Regions from separate parts of the Massilia sp. BGA-UO-ETr-WB1 genome, predicted to be linked through region 4. Evidence: riboswitches for the same ligand, from Rfam matches in the RefSeq annotation. Region 4 holds a riboswitch; each other region holds the start of a gene.
What was found. A riboswitch is a leader RNA that binds a small molecule or an ion and turns the genes downstream of it on or off. The one in region 4 is predicted to bind cobalamin.
Positions count from the first base shown of each region.

Region 1: another riboswitch for cobalamin. It lies ahead of AC56DV_RS04340 (TonB-dependent receptor plug domain-containing protein); the one in region 4 lies ahead of AC56DV_RS14840 (cobaltochelatase subunit CobN).
Region 2: another riboswitch for cobalamin. It lies ahead of AC56DV_RS11980 (CoA-acylating methylmalonate-semialdehyde dehydrogenase); the one in region 4 lies ahead of AC56DV_RS14840 (cobaltochelatase subunit CobN).
Region 3: another riboswitch for cobalamin. It lies ahead of AC56DV_RS23145 (TonB-dependent receptor); the one in region 4 lies ahead of AC56DV_RS14840 (cobaltochelatase subunit CobN).

Region 1 is NZ_JCAQOT010000019.1:7-7,385, forward strand. It holds gene cobT (nicotinate-nucleotide--dimethylbenzimidazole phosphoribosyltransferase) at 309-1,334, shown strand; gene AC56DV_RS04330 (adenosylcobinamide-GDP ribazoletransferase) at 1,347-2,141, shown strand; gene AC56DV_RS04335 (histidine phosphatase family protein) at 2,179-2,757, shown strand; cobalamin riboswitch at 2,763-2,992, shown strand; gene AC56DV_RS04340 (TonB-dependent receptor plug domain-containing protein) at 3,059-4,909, shown strand; gene AC56DV_RS04345 (FecCD family ABC transporter permease) at 4,941-5,963, shown strand; gene AC56DV_RS04350 (ABC transporter ATP-binding protein) at 5,975-6,748, shown strand; gene cobO (cob(I)yrinic acid a,c-diamide adenosyltransferase) at 6,745-7,377, shown strand; gene AC56DV_RS04360 (cobyrinic acid a,c-diamide synthase CobB) at 7,371-7,379, shown strand, end outside.
Region 2 is NZ_JCAQOT010000023.1:799,871-807,249, forward strand. It holds gene AC56DV_RS11970 (enoyl-CoA hydratase) at 1-767, opposite strand, end outside; gene AC56DV_RS11975 (acyl-CoA dehydrogenase family protein) at 777-1,937, opposite strand; gene AC56DV_RS11980 (CoA-acylating methylmalonate-semialdehyde dehydrogenase) at 1,948-3,453, opposite strand; cobalamin riboswitch at 3,604-3,821, opposite strand; gene AC56DV_RS11985 (thiamine pyrophosphate-requiring protein) at 4,005-5,792, opposite strand; gene AC56DV_RS11990 (MFS transporter) at 5,858-7,081, opposite strand; gene AC56DV_RS11995 (response regulator) at 7,094-7,379, opposite strand, start outside.
Region 3 is NZ_JCAQOT010000026.1:166,938-174,316, forward strand. It holds gene AC56DV_RS23130 (efflux RND transporter periplasmic adaptor subunit) at 1-270, shown strand, start outside; gene AC56DV_RS23135 (hypothetical protein) at 299-604, opposite strand; gene AC56DV_RS23140 (thiol:disulfide interchange protein DsbA/DsbL) at 637-1,287, opposite strand; gene AC56DV_RS23145 (TonB-dependent receptor) at 1,424-3,397, opposite strand; cobalamin riboswitch at 3,464-3,711, opposite strand; gene AC56DV_RS23150 (M1 family metallopeptidase) at 3,774-5,981, shown strand; gene AC56DV_RS23155 (hypothetical protein) at 5,978-6,835, shown strand; gene AC56DV_RS23160 (DODA-type extradiol aromatic ring-opening family dioxygenase) at 6,915-7,379, shown strand, end outside.
Region 4 is NZ_JCAQOT010000024.1:358,212-365,590, reverse strand. It holds gene AC56DV_RS14840 (cobaltochelatase subunit CobN) at 1-3,383, opposite strand, end outside; cobalamin riboswitch at 3,452-3,669, opposite strand; gene AC56DV_RS14835 (hypothetical protein) at 3,768-5,384, shown strand; gene AC56DV_RS14830 (thiol-disulfide oxidoreductase DCC family protein) at 5,356-5,760, shown strand; gene AC56DV_RS14825 (organic hydroperoxide resistance protein) at 5,916-6,341, shown strand; gene AC56DV_RS14820 (DUF4148 domain-containing protein) at 6,447-6,758, shown strand; gene AC56DV_RS14815 (DUF4148 domain-containing protein) at 6,834-7,145, shown strand; gene AC56DV_RS14810 (GNAT family N-acetyltransferase) at 7,186-7,379, shown strand, end outside.

The sequences.
Region 1 (7,379 bases), on a different contig from region 4:
TTTGTTTTTCGTTGAGCGTTTAAATAATTTGAGTTTCGCAGCTTGCGCTGCGGGCCTCATCATCAAACGCCCACACTTATCGATTGTAAATTTTTAAAGAATTCTGCGTTGTTGCCGAAGCGTTTTGTTCAGCAGCAGAGAGGCAAGATTATGAGGCTTTCAGTTAAATCCGTCAACCCCTGTTTTCTTTTCTCTCCTACGCTGCAAGCAGTGCTCAGCAGCGCGGGGACAGAACTATAGCAAAGCCCCTCGCATTCCGCAAGGGCAAGCTGTACCATCGCAACTCGTTTCCTTCTCTATGAACTCCCATGCTTATTTCCCCCACCGCGAATGCCGAACTGTCCGCTGCGCTGGAGCGCGCCGTCAATAACAAGACCAAGCCGCTCGGCAGCCTGGGCGTACTGGAGGCGCTGGCCAAACAGATAGGCCTGATCCAGGGCACAACGGCACTCTCTATAGTAGGTCCGGCGATCCTGGTGTTCGCGGGCGACCATGGCGTGGTTGCCGAAGGCGTTTCCGCCTACCCGCAGGACGTGACCTGGCAGATGGTGGAGAACTTCCTGGCCAAGGGCGCCGCCATCAATGTATTCGCCAGGCAGATGGGCTGCGCGCTGCACGTGGTGGACGCCGGCGTGAACCATGACTTCGGCGCGCGCGACGGCCTGCACGACCGCAAGGTGGCGCACGGCACCCGTAACTTCGCGCAGGAGCCGGCCATGACGGCGGAACAATGCGCCGCCGCGCTGGCGCACGGCGCGGCGCTGGCTGCGGACCTGGCGGGTAACGTGGTGGGCTTCGGCGAGATGGGCATCGGGAACACCACTGCCGCCGCCGCGCTGATGCACAAGCTGACCGGCATCCCGGTGGCGCAATGCGTGGGCGCGGGCACCGGCCTGTCCGCCGAGGGCGTGCTGCACAAGCAGCGCGTGATCGAGGCGGCCGCCGCGAAGCATGCCGATGCCAACGATCCGCTGGACGTGCTGGCGGCTTTCGGCGGTTTCGAGATCGCCATGATGGCGGGCGCCATGCTGAAATCGGCCGAGCTGCGCAAGGTATTGCTGATCGACGGCTTCATCGTCACCAGCGCGCTGCTGGTGGCGGCGCGCCTGCAGCCGGCCATACTCGACTACTGCGTGTTCGCGCATTGCTCGGACGAGAGCGGCCACAAACAGATGCTGGCCAACCTGGGCGCGCGCCCGCTGTTGAACCTGGGCCTGCGCCTGGGCGAAGGCACCGGCAGCGCGCTGGCCCTGCCGCTGCTGCACGCGGCGGTCAATTTCGTGAACCAGATGGCGACTTTCGAGTCCGCCCAGGTGAGCGAGAAGTCCGAGTAAGCGCGGCAGGCCATGCATTACGCCCTGCATCAGCTGCGGCTGTTCTTCATTGCGCTGCAATTCTTCACGCGGCTGCCCATCCCGCGCTGGGTGGGCTTCGATCCCGCGTGGCTGCACCATGCGTCGCGCTACTTCCCGCTGGTGGGGCTGGTGGTGGCCGCCATCGCCGCGGCGGTGTACGCGGCGGCGGCCTTCGTCTTCCCCGCGCCGGTTGCCGTGCTGCTGGCGACGGCGGCCGGCATCTACGCCACCGGCGCTTTCCATGAAGACGGCTTTGCCGACATGTGCGACGGCTTTGGCGGCGGCATGACGCGCGAGCGCGTGCTGGAGATCATGAAGGATTCGCGCATCGGTGCGTACGGCGCGATCGGCACCATCTGCCTGCTGGCGGTGAAATGCGCCGCGCTGGCCATGCTGCCGCCCGCCGTGGCGGTGGCCGCGCTGTTTTTGGCGCATCCGCTGTCGCGCCTTGCGGCCACGTCGCTGATCTGGCGCATGGAGTATGCGCGTGCAGAGGGCAAGTCCAAGCCCATGGCGCAAGAGATGAGCGGCGCGGAGTTTGGCATTGCCTGCATTTGCGCGGCGCTGCCGGCGGCTATCATCGGCGCGATGGGATGGCTGCCGTGGCAGTCCATCGCCGCCGCCGTGCCGGCAGCGCTGGCCGCCGCCGCATGGCTGGGCCGCAAATGCGCGCGCCGCATCGGCGGCTATACGGGCGACTGCCTGGGCGCGGTGCAGCAGTTGGCCGAAGTGCTGATCTACCTGTGCGTGCTGGCCGGCCTTGGACACGGCGCGTGGCAGATATGAGCACGCGGGCCCGGCGGCGCCACAGAGGGTGCGGGCCATGCGCCTGATCCTGGTGCGTCATCCGCAGCCGCTGGTGGCGCCGGGCGTGTGCTACGGCAGCAGCGACCTGCCCGCCGCGCCGGACGATATCGCGCGCGTGCATGCGGCGCTGCTGGCCAGCGCCAGCATCCCGCCCGGCACGCCGCTCTATTCCAGCCCCCTTCAGCGCTGCACCGCGCTGGCCAAGCGCCTCGGCCCGCACACGCTGGACGCGCGCCTGGCCGAGATGGATTTCGGCGCCTGGGAGCAGCGCAGCTGGGACGATGTCCCGCGCGCCGAGGTGGATGCCTGGGCGGCGGACCTGGCCTGCTACCGTCCCGGCGGCGGCGAGAGCGTGCTGCAGGTGGCCGAACGGGTAGCCGCCTTCCGCGCGGACCTGCTGCGCCGGCATGGCGGGCAAGCGGGCGGCCCGCAAGCCGCCGCCATCATCTGCCACGCCGGCACGATCCGCCTGCTGGCGGCGCTGGATGCTGGCCTGCGCGCCGGGTTGCCGCTGGCCGAAATCGCGCTGCGGGCCGCCGCCGCGCCGCACAAGGTCGCCTACGGCGAGACTGTCATTCTGGAAGCCGTCGCCTGAAGTCCGTATAATGGCCGGGTTTTGGTGCCCGCGCGCATGCCTATGCGCGCAGTTAAACGGGAAACACGAAGCCGCTCCCCTACCAGGAAAACGGCCAACGTGTGCTGCCCCCGCAACGGTAAACAAGTGTCGCCCACGGCGACAAGCTGCCTCCGACAAACCACTGTGCTCAGCATGGGAAGGTAAGGCAGTTCAACTTGCGAGCCCGGATACCGGCCAAAGCAGGTGGATGCGCAGCGCGCATCTGTTCAATCCAGCCCACGGGGAAGTAGGCTGGTTGCATACTATACAAAGAACTACTATGAGTTTTCCTGTAATCCGGCACGCGGCCGTCACGTCGCTGGCCATGGCTATGGCCGCGCCTTCCTTCGCCCAGACCACCGTATCGGACGCCGTGATCGTCACCGCCACCCGTTCGTCGCAACTGCAGCGCGACGTGCTGAGCGACATCGTCACCCTGCAGGCGGAAGACATCGCCCGCTCCGGCGCCGGCTCCATCACCGACCTGCTGCAGCGCCAGCGCGGCATCGAGATCGCCCGCAACGGCGGCCCCGGCACCAATTCCAGCGTCTACCTGCGCGGCGCCAATGCCAACCAGACCGTGGTGCTGGTGGACGGCGTGCGCATCGGCTCCATCACCTCCGGCACCGCCAGCTGGTCGGCGATTCCGCTGCAGGCCATCGAGCGCATCGATATCGTGTACGGCCCAATGAGCTCCCTGTACGGCGCCGACGCCATCGGCGGCGTGGTGCAGATCTTCACCAGGAAGGGCGCCGGCCCGCAGAACGTGTCCGCGTCCTTCGGCGTGGGCAGCGACCAGACCCGCAAATACGACGCCAGCATCTTCGGCGCCAGCGAAGGCGACAACAGCTTCAGCTACGCCATCAGCGCCGGCCGCGAAAAATCGGACGGTTTCTCGTCCACCAAGCCTGGCAGCAGCAGCTTCAACGCGGACGATGACGGCTACGACCGCACCAGCACTTCCGGCCAGTTCGGCTTCGAGCTGGCCAAGGGCCACGACCTGGGCCTGGTATTCCTCAACAGCCGCACCGACGCCCGGTTCGACAGCGGCGCCAGCCGCTACGACACGCGCAGCCAGACCAAACTGTCCAACCTGGGCGTGTTCAGCAAAAACCAGGTGATGGACAACTGGTACAGCACCGTGCAGCTGGCCAAGGCGGAAGACACCTCGATCTCCGACACCGGCGTGGCCAGCGCCTACAGCCGCATCGACAGCAAGCAGACCGACGTCACCTGGCAGAACGATTTCCGCATCGGCGACGATACGCTGCAGCTGCTGCTCGGCCACCGCGAAGAGAAGGTGGTGTCCGGTTCCACGCCCGCGCTGGGCAAGGTCCGCAAGACCGATTCCTACGCCGGCGCCTACAGCATGAAGCGCGGCGCGCACCTGGCCACCTTCGGCCTGCGCGCGGACGACAGCTCGCAGTACGGCACCAAGACCACCGGCTCGGCAGGCTACGGCTACCGCTTCAGCAGCGCGCTGCGCGTCAGCGCCAGCTTCGGCACCAGCTTCCGCGCGCCCACCTTCAACGAGTTGTACTATCCGGGCTTCGGCTACGAGAACAACAAGCCGGAGCAGGGCCGCAACGCAGAGGCAGGCCTGCAGTACGACGACGGCGTGACCGAATTCGGCGCCAGCATCTACCGCAACAAGCTGACCGACATGCTGGTGACCACCACGCCATGCCCGGACCCCACCCGCAAGGGCAGCTGCTCCTACAATGTGAACCACGCCATGCTGGAAGGCGTATCGCTGAGCGGCAGCCGCCGCATCGGCGCGTTCACCGTGGCCGCCAACGCCGACTGGCAGGACCCGAAGGATGAGACCACCGGCAAATCGCTGGCGCGCCGCTCGAAGAAGCATGGCAATGCCAGCGTAGAATACGCCGCAGGCGCGCTGACCGCGGGCGCCGAGCTGCAGGTTTCCGGCCGCCGCTTCGACGACGCCGCCAACCGCAACCGCCTCGGCGGCTACAGCCTGCTGAACCTGTACGCCACCTGGCAGTTCGCGCGCGACTGGTCCGTGCTGGCGCGCCTGAACAACGTCGCCGACAAGAACTACGAAGTGGCGCGCAACTACGGCACGCCGGGCGCCAAGTTCTTCGCCGCAGTTCGTTACGGTATCAAGTAAAGCGTTAAACAAAAGGGTCTTTTAAAGCACCATGCATCCACACCCCTCCAATCTGCGCACGCGGGCAAGCGCCATCACCGGCGGACTGCTGCTGTTCGTCATCGGCAGCCTGCTGTTCTCCGGCGTGACCGGCTCGGTCCACATTCCGCTGTCCGACATTCCCGGCGCGCTGGGCGAACTGTGGAACGGCAAGGCCGACAGCCTTGCCGCCACCCTGCTCGACCTGCGCGGCAGCCGCGCGCTGACGGCGTTCGTCACCGGCGCGGCGCTGTCGCTGGCGGGGGTGATGATGCAGGCCCTGCTGCGCAACCCGCTGGCCGACCCCTACGTGCTGGGCATCTCGTCCGGCGCGGCGGTGGGCGCGCTGGCGGCCATGATGTTCATGTGCGCGGCCTGGGTGGTGGACGCGGCGGCGTTCGGCGGCGCGGTGGCGGTGTCCATGATGCTGTACTTCCTGGCGCGGCGCGACATGCGCAGCGGCGCGGCGGCCGAAGGCGGCACCGCCCTGCTGCTGCTGACCGGCGTGATCCTGACGGCGGCCTGCACGGCGCTGATCACGCTGATGCTGTCGATCGCACCTGAAAGCCGCTTGCGCACCATGGTGTTCTGGCTGATCGGCGACCTGGCCGGGGCGCCGATGCGCTGGATACCGTGGATCGTACTGGCCGGCGCCACGCTGTTCGCGCTGCGCAGCGCGCGCGCCATCAATGTGATGGCGCTGCACGCCGAGGCGGCCGTTACGCTGGGCATCAACGTGGGCGCGCTGCGCAAGGGACTGTTCTTCGTGTCCGCCCTGCTGACCGCCAGCGCAGTGACCAATGCAGGCAGCGTGGGCTTCGTGGGGCTGATCGTGCCGCACGCCTGCCGCTTCGCCTTCGGCCCGGACCACCGCGTGCTGATCCCTGCGGCGATGCTGACGGGCGGCGGCTACCTGGTGCTGGCCGATACCCTGGCGCGCACCCTGTTCGCGCCGCTGCAGCTGCCGGTGGGCGTGGTGACCGCGCTGATCGGCACCCCGGTGTTCCTGTACCAACTCCACAGGCTGCAGAAATGACCGCCACCCGCATGATCACCACCCATGAGCTGACGCTGCGCATCGGCGCGCGCACGCTGATCGAAAAACTGGACTGGCAAGTGCGCGACGGCGAATGCTGGAGCGTGATCGGCCGCAACGGCGCGGGCAAAAGCACGCTGCTGCGCACTCTGGCGGGGCTGATCCCGCTGGATGAAGGCGGCGTGTCCATCCAGGGCCGCAGCCTGCCGGACTGGCCGCTGGCCGAACTGGCGCGCGAGCGCGCCTTCCTGGCGCAGTCGCGCAACGACGCTTTTGCCTACAGCGTGATCGAAACCGTGCTGTCGGCGCGCCATCCCTATCATGGCGACCGCTATTGGGAGAACACCGACGACCACCGCCTGGCCATGGAAGCCCTGGCGGCCATGGAAGTGGCGGAGCTGGCGCAACGCAATGTGCGCACGCTGTCCGGCGGCGAGCGCCAGCGCGTGGCCATCGCCGCCATGCTGGCGCAGGACACGCCGCTGCTGCTGCTGGACGAGCCGGCCAACGCGCTCGACCTGGCGCACCAGGTGAGCGTGATGCGCCTGCTGGCGCGCCTGTGCTGCGAACAACATAAAACCGTGGTGATGGTCGGCCATGACCTCACGCTGGCGCACAGCGTTTCCACCCACGCCCTGCTGCTGATGGGCGACGGCCGCTGGCTGGCCGGGCCGGTGGAAGACGTGATGCAGCCGGACATACTGAGCGACTACCTGGGCCACCCGATCGACGTGATCCGGCACGGCCAGCGCCACATCTTCATACCGAAGGAAGAAATAGCATGAGCGACAACATCAACGACACCAACGATATCGACGCGCTGAACGAGCGCCACCGCGTGCGCATGGAACGCAAGAAGGCCATCATCGACGCCAAGATCGCGGCGGCCGACAAACAGATCGGCATCATCATCGTCAACACCGGCAACGGCAAGGGCAAGAGTTCGTCCGGCTTCGGCATGGCGGTGCGCGCCATGGGCCACGGCATGAAAGTGGGCGTGGTGCAGTTCATCAAGGGTGCGATGCAGACCGGCGAAGAGCAGTTCCTGCGCCGCTTCCCGGAAGAGGTGAGCTTCCACTCCATGGGCGAGGGCTATACCTGGGAAACCCAGAACCGCGAGCGCGACATCGAAAAGGCCGAGCTGGCGTGGGAGCAGGCCAAGCGCTTCCTGGCCGATCCCGGCGTGGGCATGGTGGTGCTGGATGAACTGAACATCGCGCTGAAGTACCGCTACCTGGACGTGAATACCGTGATCGCCGACCTGCTGGAGCGGCCGGCCATGCAGCACGTGGTGATTACCGGGCGCGGCGCGCCGCAGGAACTGATCGACGTGGCGGACACCGTCACTGAGATGAACGTGGTCAAGCATGCCTTCAAGGCGGGCATCGGCGCGCAGGCGGGCACGGAATGGTAACG
Region 2 (7,379 bases), on a different contig from region 4:
ACCGGCGCGCGCTTCTCAAGAAATGCCTGCACGCCTTCGCGCTGGTTGGCGCCGCCGAACAGGCCGACGAAGGCTTCGCGCTCGGCCGGCAGCACATGCGCCATTGGCTGGCGGCGCGCGCCCTGGATCAGCTGTTTGCACGCCTGCACGCTGGCAGGGCTTTGTTTGGCGGCCTGCGCGGCGAGCGCCAGCGCGCGCGGCAAGGCGCCGCCGGTTTCCACCACTTCCTCCACCAGGCCGATGCGCTGCGCTGTGACGGCGTCGATGCGCTCGCCGCACAAAATCATGCGCTTGGCCCAGCCTTCACCCACCAGCCACGCCAGGTTCTGCGTGCCGCCCGCGCAAGGCAGCAGGCCCACGGTGGCTTCCGGCAGCGCCATCTGCGCCTGCGTTTCGGCGATGCGCAAGTCGCAGGCCAGCGCGCATTCCAGGCCGCCTCCCATGGCATAGCCGTTGATTGCCGCAATCGACACGCCCCGGAAGTCCGACAGCGCCTCGAACGCCGCGCCGAACAGGCGCGCCATCTCGTGGGCCACCGCCACGTCACCGTCCGAGAACAGCTTCAGGTCCGCGCCCGCAGAGAAGAACTTGGCGCCGCTGCCGGTCACCACCAGGCTGTAGACATCCGGATTGGCATTCAGGTCTTCCACCAGGCGGCGCAGGTCGCGCAGGCTGTCGGTGGTCCAGGTGTTGGCCGGCGGGTTGGCCAGCGTGAGCACTGCGGTGTGCTCCATGATCTGCAATTGCAAATTGGTGTAGGTAGTCACAGGGTCTCCTCAGAGGTTTTCTTCGGTTGGTGCATGCTGCAGTAAATGGCGCGCCACGATGACGCGCATGATTTCATTGGTGCCTTCCAAAATCTGGTGCACGCGCACGTCGCGCAGGAAGCGTTCCAGCGGATAGTCGCGCAGGTAGCCGTAGCCGCCGTGGATTTGCAGCGCCTCGTTGCAGACCGTGAAACCGGTGTCCGTGGCCAGCCGCTTGGCCATGGCGCAGTAGATGCCCGCGTTGGCCGCGCCCGCGTCGAGCTTGGTGGCCGCCAGCCGCACCATCTGGCGCGCCGCCACCAGGCCGGTCTGCATGTCGGCCAGCTTGAACTGCAAGGCCTGGAAGTCGCCCAGCACGCGCTTGAACTGCACCCGCTCGCCCATGTGGCGCTGCGCGCTGTTCAGCGCCGCCTGCGCCGCGCCGATGGAGCAGGTGGCGATGTTGATGCGGCCACCGTCCAGCCCGCGCATGGCCAGCTTGAAGCCGTCGCCCTCGCGGCCTATCAGGTGCGAAACGGGCACGCGCACGCCGTCGAAGCTGATGGCGCGCGTGGGCTGGCTGTTCCAGCCCATCTTCTCCTCCTCGCGGCCGTAGGTGATGCCGGCGCTGTTGGCCGGCACCACGAAGGCCGAAATGCCGCCCGCGCCCGCGCCGCCGGTGCGCGCCATCACCACCAGCGCGTCCGTCGCGCCCGCGCCGGAGATGAAGGCCTTGCCGCCGGTGATGAGGTAGCCGCCGTCATCCCGCACGGCGGCCGTGGTGAGCGAAGCCGCGTCCGAACCCGCGCCCGGCTCGGTCAGGCAATAGGACGCCAGCTTGCGGCCCGCCGCCAGGTCGGCGATCCATTCTTCGCGCACCTCGGGCTGCGCCCACTGCGCGATCATGGCGCTGGCCATGTTGTGGATGGTGAGATAAGCCGTGGTGGAAGGGCAGGCGCGCGCCAGCTCCTCGAACACCACGGTGGCGTCCAGCCGCGACAGGCCCAGGCCGCCCATGGCCTGCGGCACGTACAGGCCGCAGAACCCCAGCTCGCCGGCATGCGCGATGGTCTTGCGCGGGAAGATGCCCTCCGCGTCCCAGCGCGCCGCCTGCGCCGCCATCTCGCGCGCGGCGAACTGGCGCGCGGCGTCCTGGTAGGCGCGCTGGTCCTCGTTCAGTTCGAAGTCCATGACAGCCTCCTTACTTGAGCGAGATGGTCGTGTTCACGCCTCCTGTCACCGCCGCGTCGTCGAACCAGCGCGCGGTGATGGTCTTGGTTTGGGTGTAGAAGGCCACCACCTGCTTGCCGTAGGGGCCAAGGTCGCCCAGCTTGGAGCCGCGCGAGCCGGTGAAGGAGAACAGCGGCACCGGCACCGGAATCGGCACGTTGATGCCGACCTGGCCCGCGTCCACGTCCTCCTCGAAGGTGCGGGCCGCCGCGCCGGACTGCGTGAACAGCGCGGTGCCGTTGCCGTTCGGGTTGGCGTTGATGATGGCGATGGCTTCCTTCAGCGAGGCGGCGTGCATCACGCACAGCACCGGGCCGAAGATCTCCTCCTTGTAGACCGCCATGTCCTGCGTCACGCCGGAGAACACGGTGGGGCCGACGAAGTTGCCGCTCTCGTAGCCCGGCACGGTGGGCGCGCGACCGTCCAGCTCCAGCTGCGCGCCTTCTTCGATGCCCTGGCCGATCAGCTGCTGCACGCGGGCCTTGGCCTTGCGCGAGATCAGCGGGCCGATATCGGTGCCCGGTTCCGCGCCGGCGTTGATGGACAGCGTCTGCGCCTTCTTCACCAGGTCCGGCAGCCACTGCTGCGCCTCGCCCACCAGGATCACCACCGACAGCGCCATGCAGCGCTGGCCCGCCGCGCCGAAAGCGGCGCCGGCCAGGTTGTTCAGGGTCTGCTCGCGGTGCGCGTCCGGCAGTACGATGGCGTGGTTCTTCGCGCCCATCATGCACTGCGCGCGCTTGCCCGCCAGGGTGGCGCGCTGGTACACATGCGTGCCCACCGTGGTGGAGCCGACGAAGGACACGGCCTTGATGTCGGGATGGTCGCAAATGGCGTTCACCACGTCCGCGCCGCCGTGCACCACGTTCAGCACGCCGGGCGGAATGCCTGCCTGCAGCGCCAGTTCGGCCAGGCGCATGGTCACCATCGGATCCTGCTCGGAAGGCTTGAGGATGAAGGTATTGCCGCATGCGATAGCCATCGGGAACATCCACAGCGGGATCATGGCAGGGAAGTTGAACGGCGTGATGCCGGCGCAGACGCCCAGCGGCTGGTGCACGGTGTAGGTGTCCACGCCGCCGGCCACGTTGCTGGCCAGTTCACCCATCTGCAGCTGGCCGATGTTGGCCGCGTGCTCCACCACTTCCAGGCCACGGAACACGTCGCCCTCGGCGTCGGCCAGGGTCTTGCCTTGCTCGGCGGTGAGCAGGGCCGCCAGTTCGGCCATGTGCTCGCGGATCAGCGCCTGGTACTTGAGGAAGATGCGGGCGCGCGCGCCGATCGGCGTTTTGCGCCAGGTCTGGAAAGCGGCCTTGGCGGCGGCAACGGCTTGCGCCATCTCGTCCGGCGTGGCGTGCGGCACGCGGGCGATCACTTCCTGGGTGGCGGGGTTGACGACGTCGCTCCAATGCTCGGTGCGCGAATCGATGAAAGCGCCGTTGATGAGGAGTTTGACGGTAGGGATAGCAGTAGCCATGGTGTGCGTTCCTTGATGGGCGGCGCGCCTGCGTCTCTGCGCGCGTTGCGCCGCCAGTCTGCAAAGTAAGCCGTGCGGCGTCTCCCGCCGCGCGGCACCCGTCACGCGCCTTCCGCACGTGACCAGACCCGGCGCCGCCATGGAGCGGGCGGCGCTGAAGATCAACAGGCCGGTATCCGGGCTTGCAAGTCTTGCTGCTTCGCCTTCCCAGTCTCGTGGACCAGTGGCATGGATGAAGCAGCCGCACTTGCCTACCGTTGCGGAGGCAGCAGGGGCTTGGAGCGCGCGTTGTTCGGTGCGCGCCGACCACTTTCCCGTTTAACGCCGGACAAGAACTTGCCCGGCGCACCTGTTAAATAAAGATTAGCACAACAAGTGACGTTTACGTAAACGTAATTTGTTTTAATCCGCGTCTCGCAAAAATATCGATGGATAGCACTAGGTAGCACTAGCTAGTAGTGGTTAGCACATTTTAGTAAAACCGAAAAACAGGACACGCACCCTGCCCATGCCGGCAGAGGCGAGTAGCACTTTCATGCTTGGACACTACCTCAGGTCTTGGGCGGGAACCACGAATCCCACGTCTCCTTGATGGTCGCCTTGATGATGGCAATCGAGTCCGGGTCGCCCTTGAGCAGCGCCGAGAAGTAGGCGCGGGCCTGCTTGAGGGATACGTCCGGCGGCAGCGGCGGCACGTTCGGGTCGGTCACCATTTCAAGCACGCAGGGCCGGTCGCAGCGCAGCGCTTCGTCCCAGGCCGGGCCGACGTCTTCGGGGCGCGAGACGCGGATGCCTTTCAGGCCCAGCAGCTCGCCGTACGCGGCATACGGAAAATCAGGCAGCCCTTGCGACGGCGCATAGCGCGGATCGCCGCTGGTGCCGCGCTGCTCCCAGCTCACCAGATTCAAGTCGCCGTTATTCAGCACCATCACCACCAGGCGCGGATCCGCCCACTGCCGCCACAGCCGAGCCACGGTGATCAGCCCATTGATGCCGTTCATCTGCATCGCGCCGTCGCCGGCCAGCGCGATCACGGGCCGGTCCGGCCAGGCGAATTTGGCGGCGATGGCGTAGGGCACGGCCGGACCCATGGTGGCGAGTCCGCCGGACAGGCTGGCCATCATGCCGCGCCGCAGCCGCACGTCGCGCGCGTACCAGTTGGCCGACGAGCCGGAGTCGATGGTGAGGATGGCGCTGTCCGGCAGCCGCGATGACAGTTCCCAGAAAACGCGCTGCGGATTGACCGGGTCCGCTTCGTTCATGGCGCGCGCTTCCAGCACGTGCCACCAGCGCTGCACATTTTCCTGGATCTGCTGTTGCCAGCTGCGGTCGGTCTTCCGGTGCAGCAGCGGGATCAGTGCGGCCAGGGTGGCCTTGGCGTCGCCCACCAGGTTCAGCTCCATCGGATAGCGCAGGCTGGTGCGGCGCGCGTCGATGTCGATCTGCACGCCGCGCGCCTGGCCTTCTTTCGGCAGGTACTCGGCGTAGGGGAAGGACGAGCCCACCATCAGCAGCGTGTCGCAGCCGTTCATCATGTCGTGGCTGGGTTTCGTGCCGAGCAGGCCGATGGAGCCGGTCACATAGGGCAGGTCGTCCGGCACGGCGGCCTTGCCCAGCAGGGCTTTGGCGATGCCTGCGCCCAGCAGGTCGGCCACGGCGATCAGTTCGTCGGTGGCGTGCAGCGCGCCGGCGCCGGCCAGGATGGCGACCTTGCCGCCGGCGTTGAGGATGCCGGCCGCGTGCTGCAGGCCTTCCATCGACGGCTGCACGCTGGCGCTCAGCGCGCCGATGCCGCTGTGCAGCGAGCCGTGCTCGCGCGGCGGCTTGGGCACGGCGGGCAGGTCTTGCACGTCGTTGGGGAAGATGATGCAGGTGACGGTGCGCTGCTCCTTGGCGATGCGCATGGCGCGGTCGATCAGGTGGCGCACCTGCGCCGGGTCGTTCGCCACGTGCACGTATTCGTGCGCCACGTCCTTGAACAGGGAGAGCAGGTCCACTTCCTGCTGGTAGTCGCCGCCCATGGCCATGCGCGCCTGCTGGCCGATGATGGCGACCACGGGCTGGTGGTCCATCTTGGCGTCGTACAGGCCGTTGAGCAGGTGGATGGCGCCGGGGCCGGAGGTGGCCAGGCACACGCCGGTCTCGCCGGTGAACTTGGCGTGGGCGGTGGCCATGAAGGCGGCCATTTCTTCATGGCGGGGCTGGATGAATGCAATCTTTTCCTGCCGCCCGAAGGCGCCGACGATGCCGTTGATGCCGTCGCCGGGATAGCCGTACACCCGCCGCACGCCCCATTCCCCCAGGCGCTGCAAGAGGAAATCGCCCACTGTCGCAGACATGGCTGGCCTTCCGCATGGTTTGCAATGTGGCCATGGTAGTGAGCCGGGCGCGGCGGCGGCGCACGCTACTCCCTGGAAACTTGGGCGCGGATGGCGAGCAGGTAGAAGGCGAGCGACGCCAGCGCCACGGCCAGCAGCGCCAGCAGCAAGGTGGCGGGGGCGCCCAATTGCACCAGGCCGGCCACGGCCAGCGGCCCGGCGGCGCGCGAGATGAGGGCGGGCCCGGCCAGGGCGCCGGAGATGGCGCCGTAGTGGCGGCGGCCGAACATGCTCTGCGGGATGGTGCCGCGCACGATGGTGAGGATGCCGTTGCTCATGCCGTAGATCATGCAGAACAGGGCGGCTGCCCAGGCGTGGGGGCCGAACAGCAGCAGCGCGAGCAGGGCGGCGGGCAGGGCGCCGAAGGTGATCTTGCCGACAGTGCGGGGCAGGGCGTTGCGGCCGATGGTCATCTCGCCGATGCGGCCGGCCACCTGCATGGGGCCGACCAGCGCGGCCAGCCAGACGGCCAGCGCGGCGCTGTGGCCGTACTGCTGCAGCAGCGGGATCAGGTGCACGGACAGCGCGGAGAAGATGAAGCTGTTGGCGGAGAAGGCGAAGGCGAGCTTCCAGAAGGCCGGGTGGCGGATGGCTTCCTGCAGCGTGTGGTCGCGCGGGGCGGTCGGATGGGCTGGCGCCGCGGGGGCTGGCTCGCTGCTGCCGCGCGCGGCGGCGGGGTGCGGCGGCAGTTGCTTGCCGGCGGGGAGCAGCAGGTGCAGCGGGAAGCTGAGCGCGAGCTGCGCTGTGGCGTAGATCAAACAGGTGCCGCGCCAGCCGGCGTGGGCGTCCAGGTACTGGGTCAGCGGCCAGGAAACGGTGCTGGCGAAACCGCCGAACAGGGTGAGCGTGGAGATGGCTTTGCGGCTGTCCATGCCGAACTGGCGGTTGATGGTGGCGAAGGCGGCCTCGTACATGGTCATGGCCATGGCCAGCCCCAGCACGGTCCAGGCGGCGTAGTAGACGGGCAGGCTGCCCACCTGGCTCAGCAGCGCGAAGCCCAGGGCGCCCAGCAGCGAGCCGGCGCCCATGACGCCGCGCCCGCCGTGCCGGTCCAGCAGCGCGCCGATGGGCGTGGCGGCCAGGCCGGACACCAGCAGGCTCCACGAGAACGCGCCCACCACCGCCTCGCTGCGCCAGCCCATTTCGCGCTGGATCCCGGGCGCCAGGATGGCGATCGCGTAATACAGCGCGCCCCACGACATGATCTGCGTGCAGGCCAGGATGGCCAGGGTTTTCCAGCGCTGCGGCATATGCCCCTTATATCAGACGTCGATAATGCCGCGCCGGATGGCGATGGTGACGGCGTGCGTGCGGTCGTTGGCGCCCAGCTTGGCCAGCAGGCCGCTCATGTGCGCCTTCACGGTTTCCTCGGCGATGCCCAGCTCCGCCGCCACGCGCCGGTTGGAATTGCCCAGCGCCACCAGGCGCAGCACGTCGGTTTCGCGCGCGGTGAGCGCGTCGGCGGCGAAGTAGGCGGCCATCTCGGCGGCGATTTCGGGCGGTATGTGCTGCTGCCCGGCGTGCACCTTGCGTATCGTGTCCAGCAGG
Region 3 (7,379 bases), on a different contig from region 4:
ACCAAGCTGCCGCTGCTGAAAACCGGCGCGCCGGTGGAACTGAGCCTGATGGGCGGCGGCACGGTGCTGCACGGGCATATCGACAGCATCGCGCGCGGCATCACCGACCGCGACGCCGGCACCGGCCGCGAGCTGCTGGCCGACGTGAGCCCCACCTTCAACTGGGTGCGCCTGGCGCAGCGCGTGCCGGTGCGCATCCGGCTCGACAGTATTCCCAAGGACCTGACGCTGGTGGCCGGCACCACCTGCACGGTCAGCGTCCACGGCTAATAAAAAACCCGCCGAGGCGGGTTTGACTTTACGGCGAAGTGTGCGTGAGCGCGTAGCCCACGTGCTGCCACCAGTGATCGCGGGTGCGCACCGTTTTCATGCACTGCACGTCGGTCTCGCCCTTGAACATGCGGTCTTCGCATTTCTTGGTGGCATAGGCGTTGCGCTGGTTCTCAGCGTTGGCCAGCGCAATCATCAGCCACACCGAAAAGGCGATCACGATCAACAGCAAGCTCCACGCAACATGGTTGACGTGGCTGCGCCAGAACAGCTTGTTCTCATCCGGCGCGGACTCGCGGTACATCGCCATCACTTCTTTTTCGGTATCGCTCATTGTTCGCTTATCGTATTAACCGTATTAACGCGTTATTTCTTGGCGGCCTTGGCTACCAGGTAATCCATCACTTGCAGCGTCGCCTGCTGGGACGCCATCTCCGACTGGCCCGGACGGCCGGCCTGCGAAGGCGACGTGACGAAGCGGCCATCGATCACGATGGTCGGCGCGCTCTCCACCTTGTACGAATTCACCACCTGGGCCGCACGCTTCATTTTAGTCTGCACGGCGAAGGAATTAAAGTATTCCAGGTATTTCGCCTTGTCGATGCCGTTTTTGACCAGGAAATCGGTCATCGCATCGTCCTTGTTCAGGCGGTTGCGGTCGACGTGGATGGCGCGGAAGATCTTGTTGTGCATCTCTTCCAGCTTGCCCATCGCTTCCAGCGTCAGGTAGGCGTGCGCCTGCGCATCGTTCGGGCCGCCGGCGGGGAAATGGATGCGGCGGAAGGCGATCTTGTCGCCCTGCTTCTTCACCCAGTCGGCCATCATCGGCTCGATGGAGTTGCAGTGCGGGCAGGAATACATGAAGAATTCGATCACTTCCACCTTCTTGCCGGTGTCGGTACGCACAGGCGAGGCCAGCGTCGTGTAGTCCACCCCTTCCTTCGGTTCGGCTGCGGAAGCGCCGGCAGCGGTGAACGACAGGGCGGCGGCAGCAATGATCAGGCGCAGAAATCGCATAGTGGTCCTTCTAGAGTAAGAGTGGCAAACGCCGCGAGATTACCATTTTTTCGCGCCCGCCATCAGGCCGGGCGAAAAAAATCCCCGTCCAGCGGGGATTTTAAGCTTCACTTAATTCAGCTTATCGAGGGACGCTTCAGAATTCGTAGCGCGCCGACAACTTCAGCTGGCGGCCGTCCGAGGTGTAAATGCCGCCTTTGCACTGGAACGCCATGCCGTAGTAGTTCTTGTCCGTCAGGTTCAGGCCGGACAGCGCCACTTCCCAGGCGCCGAACTTGCGCGCGTAGCGGGCATCCAGCGTGGTGTAGGACGGGATGCGCGCGGCGCAGCTGTTGTCGAAATCGGAACCGAAACGCTGGCTGTCCACCCACTGCGCGCCGATGTCGGCGGTCTGGCCGTCGGCCGGGGTCCACGACAGGCGCGCGCTCAGCACGTTCTTCGGCACCAGCACCATTTCACGGCCGGCGATGGCGCCTTCGGTGAAAGTGGCTTTCACGCGCTGGTAGTGGCCGCTCAGGGTCCAGTCGCGCGCCAGCTCGGCGCTCGCGTCCAGCTCGAAGCCCTGGCGCTTGGTCGGCGCCAGGTTGGTGTTGGCGCCGAAGCCGAACGCGCCGGCGGTCGGATCGTAGAAGATCTCGTTGCGCAGCTCGTGGCGGAACACGCGCGCCGACAGCTTGCTGCCGCCGTCGGTGTAGGTGGTGCCCAGTTCCAGGTCGTGCGAGGTCTGCGGCTGCAGTACGGTGTCCGGCAGCGGAGTGTAGCCGTTTTCGTCGGCGTTGGCGACGCGGTAGCTGTGGCCGATCTTGGCGTGCAGCGTGGCTTTCGGCGACAGCGCGTAGCTGCCCTGCACGTCCCAGGCGTTCTGGGCCTGGGTGACGTCATAGTTGGCCACCGACCACGGCGACGGGTCGGTGTTGACTTTGTCGAACAGCTCGCGGCGCACGCCGGCGGCCAGGCGGAAGGCTTCCCACTTGACCTCGTCGCGCAGGTACAGCGCCTTCGATTTCTGCGTCGCCTTGGACGGGCTGCCGCCCTTCACGTCGCGGGTCCAGTCGATGAAGTCCACGCCCACCACCGCTTCGTTCAGCAGGCCGCCGAACTGGCTCAGCTTGCGCACGCGCGGCGAGAACTGGGTCTGCTTGCTTTCGTAGTCGACTTGGTAGGTACTGGCGGGGAAGATGTAGGTCGCTTCCAGCTCCTTGCGGCGGTGCGACAGCTCGGCGGCCAGGTCGTAACCCGCCACCTTGGCTTCGATGAACGCGGTGAAGCGGTCGCTGTCGAGCGAGCCGAAGTCCTTCGGCGTGCTGGCCTGGCGCGGGTTGGCGTCGAACTGGGCCTGGGTCAGTGAGCCGGCGAAACGCGAGTCCTGGCGCGTGCTCGACAGGCGTACGCCGGCGCGGCCGTCGGTGAAGGCCAGCTGCGCGCCGGCGTTCACGCTGCGCGATTTGAAATCGTTGTTGTCGCGGTAGTTATCGGTGTCCAGCGCGCCGCCGGACAGGTCGAACGCCCAGTTGCCCGCGCCATGCGTCAGCGCCGCGCGGCCTTCGCGCAGGCCGAACTGGCCCACTTCGCCGAACACGCTGCCATGGGTGCCCGCCGAGCGCGCGCCTGGACGCTTGGTGACGATCTGGATCACGCCGCCGGTGGCGCCGTCGCCGAACAGCACGCTGCTGCCGCCGCGCGTGATCTCGATGCGCTCGACCGAATCCACCGGGATGGTGGACAGGATGGCCGAACTCAGTTCATTCTCGGACAGGCGCACGCCGTCCAGCATCACCACCATGTTCTGGCTGCTGTTGGTGCCGAAGCCGCGCAGGTCCAGCGCGAAGTCCGGGCTGCCGTCCAGGCTCTGGTGGCCCAGCACGCCGCCGATCTTGCGGATGGCCTGGTTCACGTCGCTGGCGCCGGAGCGGCGGATCTCGGCCGCGCTGATGACGGTGGCGCCGATGGGCAGCAGCGACGGGTCGCTGTCGAAACGGGCGCCGGTGACCACTACCGGGGCCAGCACCTGCGCCGGGGTCTGGGCGGCAACCGGGGCGGCGGCGGTGAAGCACAGGGCAATGGCAAGCGCCATCGGTGCCGGCGAACGGCGGGAATTCGAGTTGTTCATTGTGTTCTTTACGCGTAGTGAGCATCCGCCTGCGTCCCCGCAGGGCGGATTCAACGGAAGGCTGTTCGCGCTTCCACCTGTCTGGCCGGTATCCGGGCTGGCAAGACGGGACGGGATCACCTTCCGGCGCAGGCCTTGCCTGCACAGTGGTTGTCGATCCAGCCTGCCGCGCACTCTACAGCGCGGCGCTTGCGTACCGTTGCGGGGGCAGCACACCTTGGCCGCCGCGCTGCCGATGAGCGCTGGCTGCCTTGTGTTTCCCGTTTAACTGCGTCCATGGACATGGGCGCGGGCACCAAAACGCGGCCATTATACTCCTGCCGATCAGGTTGATAACGTTGGCAATTTATTACGGGCTTGGTTTATAGTGGCGGGCATGAACGCACACTCATACCGCAAGCTCGCCGCCGTCGCCGCCGTGGCAGCCGCAGCCACGCTGGCGGCGCTGGCCCTGGCGCAAGTCCAGGTCATCGCCATCCCGGAACCCTACACGGACACCGGCATCCCCTTCGCCCCGGCGCAGGCTGCCGCCGTGACCACGCCCAGCGCGCCGGACGCCTGGGGCGGGCCGCGCACCGGCAGCGAGCCGACGCTGTCGGACCGCGTGGTGGACTACAAGATCGAAGCCACGCTGGACCCGGTCAAGCACACGGTGGACGGCAAGCAGCAGCTCACCTGGCGCAACCGCAGCGCGCACCCTGTGCGCACGGTCTACCTGCACCTCTACCTGAACGCCTTCGAGCACGCCGGCACCACCTTCTTCACCGAACACCGCGCCATGGGCGGCCAGGGCATGTTCAGCACCGACCCCAAGGACGGCGAATGGGGCCACATCGACCTGCGCAGCGTGACGCAGGGCGGCGCCAAGGTGGAGCAATCTTTCGTGCAGCCGGACGGCGGCCCGGCCGGCGACCGCACCGTGGTGCGCCTGGACCTGCCGCAGCCGGTGGAAGCGGGAGCCAGCACCACGCTCGCCATCGACTTCCACAGCCAGCTGCCACGGCTGCTGGCGCGCAGCGGCTACTTCGGCAGCTTCCACCTGGTGGCGCAGTGGTTCCCCAAGATCGGCGTGCTGGAACTGGCGGGCGAACGCGGCGCCACCAAGCCGCGCTGGAACGTGCACGAGTACCACGCCGAGTCCGAGTTCTACGCCGACTTCGGCAGCTTCGACGTGAAGCTCACCGCGCCCAAGGAATACACGGTGGGCGCCACCGGCGAGCTGCAGGGCGCGCCGGTGGAAAAGAACGGCATGCTCACCCACCACTACGTGCAAGGCGACGTGCACGATTTCGCCTGGACCGCAGACAAGCGCTACGCGCCGCCGCTGACCGGCAGCTGGAGCGGCGCGGGCAGCCCGCCCGTCAGCATCAAGGTGCTGTACGCGCCGGAGTTCAAGGCCAGCGCGGCGCCGTCGCTGAAGGCCGCGCAGGACGCGCTCACCTACTACTCAAAGACGCTGGGCCCCTACCCCTACAAGACGCTGACCGTGGTGCTGCCGCCGCATAACGCCGGCGCGGCGGCGGGCATGGAATACCCCACCTTCTACACCGCCGACAGCTTCACCAAGGTGGAGAAAAACTCGCTGGAGGAATTCGACCTGGACCTGGTCAACATCCACGAATTCGGCCACGGCTACTTCTACGGCATCCTCGCTTCCAACGAGTTCGAGGAACCGCTGCTGGACGAAGGCCTGAACGAATACTGGAACATGCGCATGGCGCGCGAGCGCGGGCAGCGGATCCACCCGGCGCCGTGGTGGCTGCGCGCCGTCGGCATCTCGCCGGGCTTCGACGGCTTCCACTATGAACTGGGCGGCGCGGTGCGCGAGAACCCGGCCGATCCGGCGGGCCAGAACGCGTATTCGCGCCTGCAGGGCATCGGCCCGGCCTACAACCGCAGCGCCATCATCTTCCACGACCTGGAGGCGCAGTTGGGCAAGGAAGCCACCGAGCAAGCCTTCAAGGAATACTACAGGCGCTGGCGCTTCCGCCACCCCAGCATCGCCGACTTGCGCGAGACGCTGGCCGAAGCCAGCGGCCAGCGCGCGGTGGTGGAGCGCGTGTTTGCGCAGCAGATCTACCGCACCGGCAAGGTGGATGACCGCGTGCAATCGATCCGCAGCGAGGAAGTGCTGCCGCAGCCGGGCAGCAGCATCGTCAACGGCAAGCGTGTGGCGCTGACGCAGGAGCAGGTGGACCAGCAGATCGACGCCGCGCGCGAAAAATGGGACAAGGCGCACCCGGAAGCCAAGGCCGGTACCGGCCCGTATCCCTTCCTCACCGAGGTCGTGGTGCGCCGGCGCGGCGAGGCCGTACCGCAAACGCTGTTGGTGCGCTTCGCCGACGGCAGCAGCGAAACCGTCAAGTGGGACCCGCAGAACGGCGAACGCTGGCAACGCTTCGTATGGCAAAAGCCGGCCAAGGCCGTGTCGGCCCAGCTGGACCCGGAACGCAAGCACCTGCTGGACACCAACAAGCTCGACGACAGCCGCACGCTGAAGGCCGACGGCGCCGCCTCGCGCCGCTGGACCTTCGACCTGGCCGCGCTCGCGCAAACCATCCTGACCCTGATCGCCGCCATATGAAACTGACCGCAACCTGTTTGCACGCCGCGCGCGCCGCGCTGCAATGGCGCCTGCTGGCGCTGTGGACCATCGCCCTGCTGCTGCCCACGCTGGCGCTCGCGCTGCCGTTCTGGAGCCACTTCAGCGCCTCCTTCGACCACTCCGTGCACGCGGCCGAACTGGCGCAGCGGCTCGACCTGTCCAACATCGCCGACCTGATGAGCGACCCGGCGCGCAACCCGCTGGCCATGAAGCTGGGCGCCGGCACCGCGCTGGTGCTCACGCTGCTGCTCTCGCCGCTGCTGACCGGCGCCGTCGCCACCGCCGCGCGCTTCGAGGGCGTGCCGGGCTGGCGCGAGCTGTTCGCCGGCGCCGTGGCCGAATATCCGCGCATGTTCCGCATGCTGCTGTGGGCCGTGGTGCCGCTGGGCGCCGCGCTCGGCTTCGGCAACACGCTGCAACACATCGCCGGCAGCGGCGCCGACAGCGCCATCACGCCCGATGAAGGGCGATTCCTGCGCGTCCTTGCCGACGCCCTGGCCGCGCTGCTGTTCGCGCTGGCGCTGGCCACGCTGGACGCGGGCCGCGCCGTGCTGGCGGCGGACCGGCGCCGGCGCTCCGCCGTCATCTGCTGGTGGCACGGCCTGCGCCTGCTGGCGTGCCGTCCGGGCGCCATGCTGGGCAGCTATGCGGCCATCAGCATCGCCGGCCTGGCGGCGGTTGCAGCGCTGGGGCTGGCGCGCGTCCACGTGCCCCACGTTGGCACCGCCGGCTTCCTGTTCGCCCTGCTGCTGACGCAAGTGATCGCCGTGCTGCTGGCCTGGATGCGCAGCGCGCGGCTGTTCGCGCTCATCGGCATTATTAACAAATCCTGAACGATCCATCCACAAAAACACGATTGATGAACAAGGCGGGCAAGCCTATAGTCAGTGCATCGAAAACCAGGAGCACGCCATGTCCAACACTGCACTTCCCACCTATTTCCTGTCCCACGGCGGCGGCCCCTGGCCGTGGATGCTCGACCAGTACGGCGGCCGCTACGACGCGCTGAAAGCCTCGCTGGAAGACATCCCGCGCCAGCTCGGCGTGCAGCCCAAGGCCGTGCTGGTGGTGACGGCGCACTGGGAAGCGCGCGAGCCGCTGATCTCGGCCAGCCCCAAGCCGCCCATGATCTACGACTACGGCGGCTTCCCCGACTACACCTACGAAATCCAGTACAGCGCCCCCGGCTCGCCGGAAGTGGCAGCGCGCGTGCAGCAATTGCTGAACGGCGCCGGCATCGCCGCCCACCTCGACCCGCAGCGCGGCTTCGACCACGGCACCTTCTCGGCCATGCAGCCGATCTACCCGGCGGCGGACGTGCCCATCGTGCAGCTATCGCTGAAACAGGGACTGGACCCGGCCGAGCACATCGCCATC
Region 4 (7,379 bases):
TAGGCGTGGCCCATGCGGTTGCGGTAGGCGCGGCCGATTTCCTCGCGCTCGCGCCAGGCGCCGGAGCGCTCGGTCAGGCGGTTGACGCCGGTGCCGTATGCGCCGGGCGCGTCGCCGAACACGCGCTGCGCGGCGGCGCGGCCAGCTTCGCTTGCCGGCATGCCGGCGGCGGCCAGCGCGCGCCGGCGCACCAGCCATTCGCGCGCCACGCGGTTCTGCGCCGGGTCTTCGCTGCCCCAGGCCACGCCCGGCACCGGCGCAAGCGCCGCCTGCAAGGCTTCCTTCAGCGCAGGGTCGCGCCCGGCCAGCGTGGCGGCCGATGCGGCCAGCGCCATGCGCCCGGCGCGGTCGATCAGGCGGATCAGGTTCGGATACAGGTCGCGGAACAGGCCGGAGGTGGTCACCAGCGCGTCGCGCCGCACGGCGCCGGGCTTGAGCTTCACGTCGGTGACGATGCCGCGCGCGTTCCACACCGGCTCGGTGCCCATCATGGCCAGTGCGAACGCCACCATCACGCCCTCGTCGCGCACCGCGTCGGAGGCCCACAGGATGATGCCTTCGCTGCCCTTGGTTGAGCTGTCTCCGCCCTTGCCCGCGTTGGCCTTGGCGGCCATGCGTTCGCCCAGCTGGTAGCCCAGGCGGGTCGGCAGGATGTCGCCGTCCACCGCGTGGAAATTGCGGCCGGTGGGCAGCGCCTCGGGCGAGCGCAGCGGGTCGTTGCCCTTGCCCGGTTCGATGTACTCGCCATCCAGCCCGGCCAGCAGCGCCAGCATCTCGCGGCGCGGCGAATCGGCCAGCCTGGCGGCGATGTCCGGGCCATCGATGCCGCCTTTCTTCATCGAATCGAGCATCAGGTCGATCGACTCCTGCTTCCATGGGCGGCCGAAAATATGCAGGCCGTGCGGCATGAACTTCTCCTGCAGCTTGGTCAGGTAGTGGCCCACTTCGTGCGCCAGCAGGTCGTCGTCGGCAGCGTCGAAGCCGATGCCGCGCACGGCCAACACGTCGGCCATGGACGCTTCCAGTTCGGCCTTCAGGTTGAGCGCATTGACGCGCTCGCGCATCAGCGCGGCGGCCTGCGTCTTGAGCGACTCCGAACTGGCGGCCTCGAAGCTCTCCACCACCTGGCGCAAGGCCAGCAGATCGTCGTACAGCGGCGTGGAGGCCAGCGGCGGCGTCAGGTGGTCGACGATGACGGCCAAGCCGCGCCGCTTGGCCTGCGTGCCCTCGCCCACGCCATCGACGATGTAGGGATAGATGCCCGGCAGGTCGCCGGCGATCAGGCTGGGATAGTCGTCGGAACTCAGGCCGACCGCTTTGCCGGGCAAGAACTCGTAGGTGGAATGGCGGCCCACGTGCACCAGCGCGTCTGCCTTGAAGCGGTCGCGCAGCCAGTGGTAGTAGCCGAGGTACTGGTGCGGCGGCGTGATGCTGGTGTTCGCGTGCAGCAGTTCCTCGTCCACTTCCCAGCCGCGCGGCGGCTGCGGGCCGATGAACACATTGCCGAACACCAGGCCGGGCACCAGCAGTTTGCCGCTGTCGACCATGATCTTGCCGGGCGCCGCGCCCCAGCCTTTCAAGCCTTCGATGCCGTAGCCGGACAGCCGCTTGCTGAGCGGCGCCAGCGCGGCGCAGCCGCTTTTCCTCCTGGCGCCGCGCGCGGGGATGGCACCCGCGTCCAGGCAAGCGTGATAGCCCTCGGCCAGCGCGGCCAGGTCGCGGATCGCGGCTTCGCGCTGCGGATGGTCGGCGCCTTCCACCAGGTGCTGCAATTCCTTGATGATGACTTCGGCCTGCTTGCGGCCCAGCGCGCGCTCGCCGGCGGCCTCCGCTTCCAGCACGTCGGCATGCAGGCGGCCCAGCAGGCCGCTGGTCATCTCGCCTTGCACGCGCGGCGGCAAGGCGCCGAACCAGCGCGCATAGTCCGCCGCGCCGACGCTGTTCACCGTGCCGCTCAGCTCCCGCAGCGCGGCGCGGTCTTCCGGCAGGTTCACGCCATGCGCCATGATCATGTCCAGCAGCGCTTGCGGCGATTCGGGCAGCGTGCCCACCGTGTAGCCGGCGTTCTTCATCGCATTCAGCATGTCGAACAGCGAGGCCGGCACGTCCAGGTTGTCGGCGCCGATGTTCTGGCGGCCCGGCGGATGGTTGTAGTAGATCAGCGCCACGCGCTTGTCGCTATTGGCCTTGCTGCGCAGCGCCAGCCAGCGGCTCACGCGCGCGGACAGCCGGTCGGCCTCCTCGGCCAGCACCACCGGCGGGCGGTTCTCGATGCCGGTGCGGCGGTCCAGCTGCGCCTGGCCGAGCGCGGCCACCACGATGGGCTGGCCGATGCCCTGCAGTTCCGGCAGCGCCACGCGGTACTGCACCGAGTCCGGAGGCAGGCCGTCCGGCGACAGGCGCCACTGCACGGCGGTGCGGTCGGACAGGCGGATCGCCTTGAACACCGGCACGTTGAGCCGCTTGAACGCTTCGGTGACGGCTTCGCGCCCCTCGGCGGCGCCCACCACGAAGTCCTGCAGCACCACCAGCGCCGCCGGCTGCGCCGGCGCGATCAGTTCGGGCAGGCGCTCCAGCGCCTCGCGCGAAGCGCCGCCCCAGCGCGTGAGCACCTGCACGCAGGGCTGGCCGCGCTGCTCCACGCGCCGGCACACGGCGGCGGGAACCGCGCTATCCATATTGGACAGATCCAGCACCACCACGGTGGGCTGCGGCTTCAGGCCCAGCTGCGCGGCCTTGCCCCACGCGGCCGCGTCGGTCAGTTCGCGCTGGCCCACGCGCACGCGCAGCGTCGGTTCCGGCCGCGGTCCGGCCAGCGCCACGGATGGATTGAGCAAGTGCGCGAACAGCGCCGCCGTATTGTCGGCGCCGCCCGCCTGCCACACCTGGCGCGCGGCCAGCCAGCGGCTCGCTGCGGGGTTGGCCTGGGCCGCCTTCAGGGCCGCTGCGGGCGGCGCCTCCGACGACAGTTCGCGCAGCGTGTCCGGCGAAAAGTCGTGCAGGCTGGCGCGCGGATCGCGGCTCATGAGACTGAGGCTGGCTTCGCCGTTGAAGGCCAGCACCGGCGTCTGGGCCCGGGCGTGGCGCGGCAGCACTTCCTTCAGGCGGCGCGCCGGATCGCCGAACAGGGACACCGCGAGCACGGTATCGGCCTGCCTGATCCACAAGCCGGCGTCGCGCTCGCTGGCCGCCATCCATTGCGCGGGCGTGCGCAGCACGATGCGGTCGCCGGGATGGCTGGCCAGGTGACGGTGCGCAGCCTCGATGGCCGCCGGCGCGGCGCGCTCGGTGACGATGGCGAACAGGGTGGCGGCCGGTGCGCGCGCGCAAGCGCAGGCGCATAGCAGCGCTGCGGCGAACCGCAGGAGTATGGAGGTGCTCAATTTGAACTTTAACCAGTAGCTGCGCGCCGGGCGCGCAGGAAAACAGGCAAAACCACACCCCGGGTTTTGCGCAATTTTCGTGACTGGCCGGTCTTCTGGCTGGCCTTCATCCTCCTTCGGCCCTGCCTTCCCGTGCAATGCACAGTGGCGTTCGGTCAAAGTCGTCAGGCTTACAGCAGCGGGGGCTGCGCCGGACTGGCGCGGGATGAAAATCCCGCGCGTCACCGGCTTCCCGTTTCACCCTCCAGCCGACAAGCGGGAGGGCACCATTCACGTTAATGCCGCGATTCTACCGTATTGAGCATGGTCATGAAACATGTTCGTTGCGGTGGACGGATGGAGCGGCGGGCGGTTAGTGTTGAATTTCACGGACAAAGGAAGCCCATGGAACCGTCTACTTATGGTGCGCTGGAGCCGCCCGGAATGCGGGTAGCGCCGGCGGCCGATGCACTCGCCGTCGCCGGCGTGGCCGTGGTTTCGGCAACCGTGTTCCAGGCCTACTGGCTGCTGGAGGACGTGCTGCGCTGGTACCCGTCCACCACGCTGCCGGCACTGATCGCCGTAGCGGCGGCCTGCATCGCCGCCTCCGGCGTCAGCTACGCTTGCGTGCCGCGCCCACTCCGCACGCTCATGCGCGGCATGGGCATCGCGTGCGGCGTGTACAGCATGCTGCTCTACCCTTCGGTTCCCGCGATCGCGCACGATTTCAAGGGCTGGAGCCAGTTCATCCTCAACCTTGCATGGCCGATGGCCGGCGTTGCGGCACTGCTGTCCATGCAGCGCCCGGCATGGCTGCTGTACTGCGGCTTCTACATTTACTGGATCAAGCACGCTGCCGGCTATATCACCGGTTTCCCCTTCCACACCCTGCTCGATGTCAATCCGATGATACAGCTGCCGGTCTACCTGTCGCTGTCGGTGGTCGCCCTGGAACTGGCGAAACGGCGCTGGCCTGCCAGTTGGCCGCGCATCGGCGGCACGGCGCCTTACTGGACCATACTCTTCATCGCGATCGCCATGCAGGCGGCGAACTATTTCTATTCGTCGCTTGCCAAGGGCGGCCTGGATGGCGGTGTGCTGGACTGGGCGCTCAACAACGAGAACCGCAACATCTACCACGTCGCGCTGCACAACAAGCAGCTGCTGTGGGGCGACTGGACCGCGCTGACCAGCATGGTGTCGGCGCTGCTGCAGGTGGTGGGCCGGCCGTTCGCGATAGGCGTGTTCCTGATCCAGCTGGCGGCGGTACTGGTGTTCGCCAACCGGCGGCTGCTGCTGGTGCTGTTCGCCCTGTTCGACCTGTTCGACCTGATGCACATCGGGATCTTCGTGCTGGTGGGCGCCAATTTCTGGACCTGGTTCATGGTGAACCTCTCCATCATCGCGGCGGTGTCGCAACTGCCCCGCGGCGCCTTCAACTGGAAGACCGGCGCGGCGGGCGCGCTCGCCATTGTGCTGGCGCCGCTGTTCGCCAACGTCGCCCGGCTGGGCTGGTACGACAGCCTGGCGGTCAACGAAGTCCATTTCGACGTGGAGCTGGAAGACGGCAAAACGGAGCGCATGCCGTCCACCGCGTTCGGCTTCTACTCCTACCCCATCTCCCACATGAGCTTTGGCCTGCCGCCCGGGAGGTACTTGCCCACCGCGACCAACGGCGGCACGTTCTCGTCCGCCATCGTGCGCCAATCCTACCGTTGCGATTTCGCCAGCTCGGCCCCGGCCACCGACGTTGTGTGGGACGGCGCAAGCGTGTCCGCCTTCATCCGGGGTTACCATCGGCAGGTATTGAGCAAAACGGGGGCCGGCGGACGCTGGCCGAACAGCATCTACCCGCACCATTTCTGGAGCGCGCCATCGGTCGAGAAGGCGTTTGCCGGCGTAGACATGCGCCGCGTGCGCGCCTACCGCATGGTGATCGATTCCGTGTGCCTGGACCCGGACACCGGCGCCCTGAAAAGAAAGGTCTACCGCAATGAGTACCGAATCGACCTTGCAGGCTGAGCTCCCCGGCGGCCTGGTGATCGTGTATGACGGCGAGTGCCCGTTCTGCTCGAATTATGTACAGGTGCTCGCGCTGCGCGAGGCGGCCGGGCCGGTCCGCCTGGTCGACGCCCGCAGCGATCCCGCGCTCGCCGCCCGGCTGCGGCGCGGCGGCTACGACCTGAACGAAGGCATGGTGGCGCTGTACGGCGGCGGCGTCTACTACGGCGCAGAATGCGTGCACCTGCTTGCGTTGTTGAGCACGCCTTCCGGCATGTTCAACCGTATCAACAGCGCGGTGTTCCGCTCGCGCACGCTGTCCCGCCTCCTGTATCCCGTACTGCGCTGCGGACGCAACCTCACCCTCAAGCTGCTGGGGCGCCGCAAGCTGCCCTGAAATTTTTTTGAAGATTTTTAAAATATCGCTTGCTATTACATAGCGCACGATATAAAGTACCTACATCGGCGCTGCAAACACAGCGAGACGTAGCAAAAAGTAGGGCACGATTTAATAGATAGCAATCTAACTTAACCCACAGCAAAGGAAACATCATGTCGATCAAACAAGTTCTGTACCGCGCAACTTCCAAAGCAACCGGTGGCCGCGAAGGCCGTGCTGTCTCCTCCGACGGCGTTCTGGACGTCAAACTGACCACCCCGAAAGAACTGGGCGGCGCAGGCGCAGTCGGCACCAATCCTGAACAGCTGTTCGCCGCCGGCTACTCGGCTTGCTTCATCGGCGCCATGAAATTCGTCGGCGGCCGCGACAAGATCGCCGTGCCGGCGGACGTGTCGGTGGAAGCCACCGTAGGTATCGGCGCCATCGAGACCGGCTTCGGCATCGAAGCGGAACTGAAAATCTCGCTGCCGGGCCTGGACCGCGCAACCGCTGAAAAACTGGTCGCCGCAGCGCACATCGTCTGCCCGTACTCGAACGCCACCCGCGGCAACATCGACGTCACGCTGACCATCGTATAAAGCAAGCCTTGCTGCTACCGCCAAGGCGGTGGCAGCAGCCTGAAGGTCCATGAAATAAGTAGTGCACGATCTAATAGACACCAATTTAAACTTAGGAGAAATATCATGAAAGCATCCATCCTGTCCGCCGCCGCCGCCATCCTGACCCTGAGCGCCAGCGCCTACGCCGCCGAACCCGTCAACAGCGGTGAAGGCTACCAGGGCTACACCAGCGCCGTGTCGTCGGTTTCGACCCGCACCCGCGCCGAAGTGAAAGCCGAAACCATCGCCGCCCTGCGCGACGGCCTGATCCTGAACGGTGAAGCCTACCCTGGCAACATCACCGGCCCTGCCAAGGAACCAGGCAAAACCCGCCAGGAAGTGCGTGCGGAACTGGCCCTGGCCATCCAAACCGGCACCCTGCCGCGCTACGAGTAAGACCATCGCTGCAAAGCAGCAGCAAATAAGTAGTTAGCGATCTAATCGAACACAACTTAATTTAGGAGAAATACCATGAAAGCATCCATCCTGTCCGCCGCCGCCGTCGTCATCGCCCTGACCTCGAGCGCCTATGCAGCCGAACCCGTCAACAGCGGCGAAGGCTACCAGGGCTACACCAGCGCGGTGTCGTCGGTCTCGACCCGTACCCGCGCCGAAGTGAAAGCCGAAACCATCGCCGCCCTGCGCGACGGCCTGATCCTGAACGGCGAAGCCTATCCGGCCAGCGTGACCGCCCCTTCCAAGGCGCCAGGCAAAACCCGCCAGGAAGTGCGCGCCGAACTGGCCCAGGCAATCCAGGCCGGCACCCTGCCACGCTATGAGTAAAGCCCCTTACAATGGTTGCTTCTTTCCCGCAGAGGCAACCATGATCGAGTGGCAATGGCTTGAGTTTGAACAGATTCCGCGCGAAGACCTGTATGAAGTGCTGCGCCAGCGGCAAGAGGTCTTCGTGCTGGAACAGAAATGCCTGTATCCCGATATCGACGGATACGACCAGGCGGCGCATCACCTGATGGCTTGGCACATCGTTGACGGCAAACGCCAGCTGGCAGCCTACCT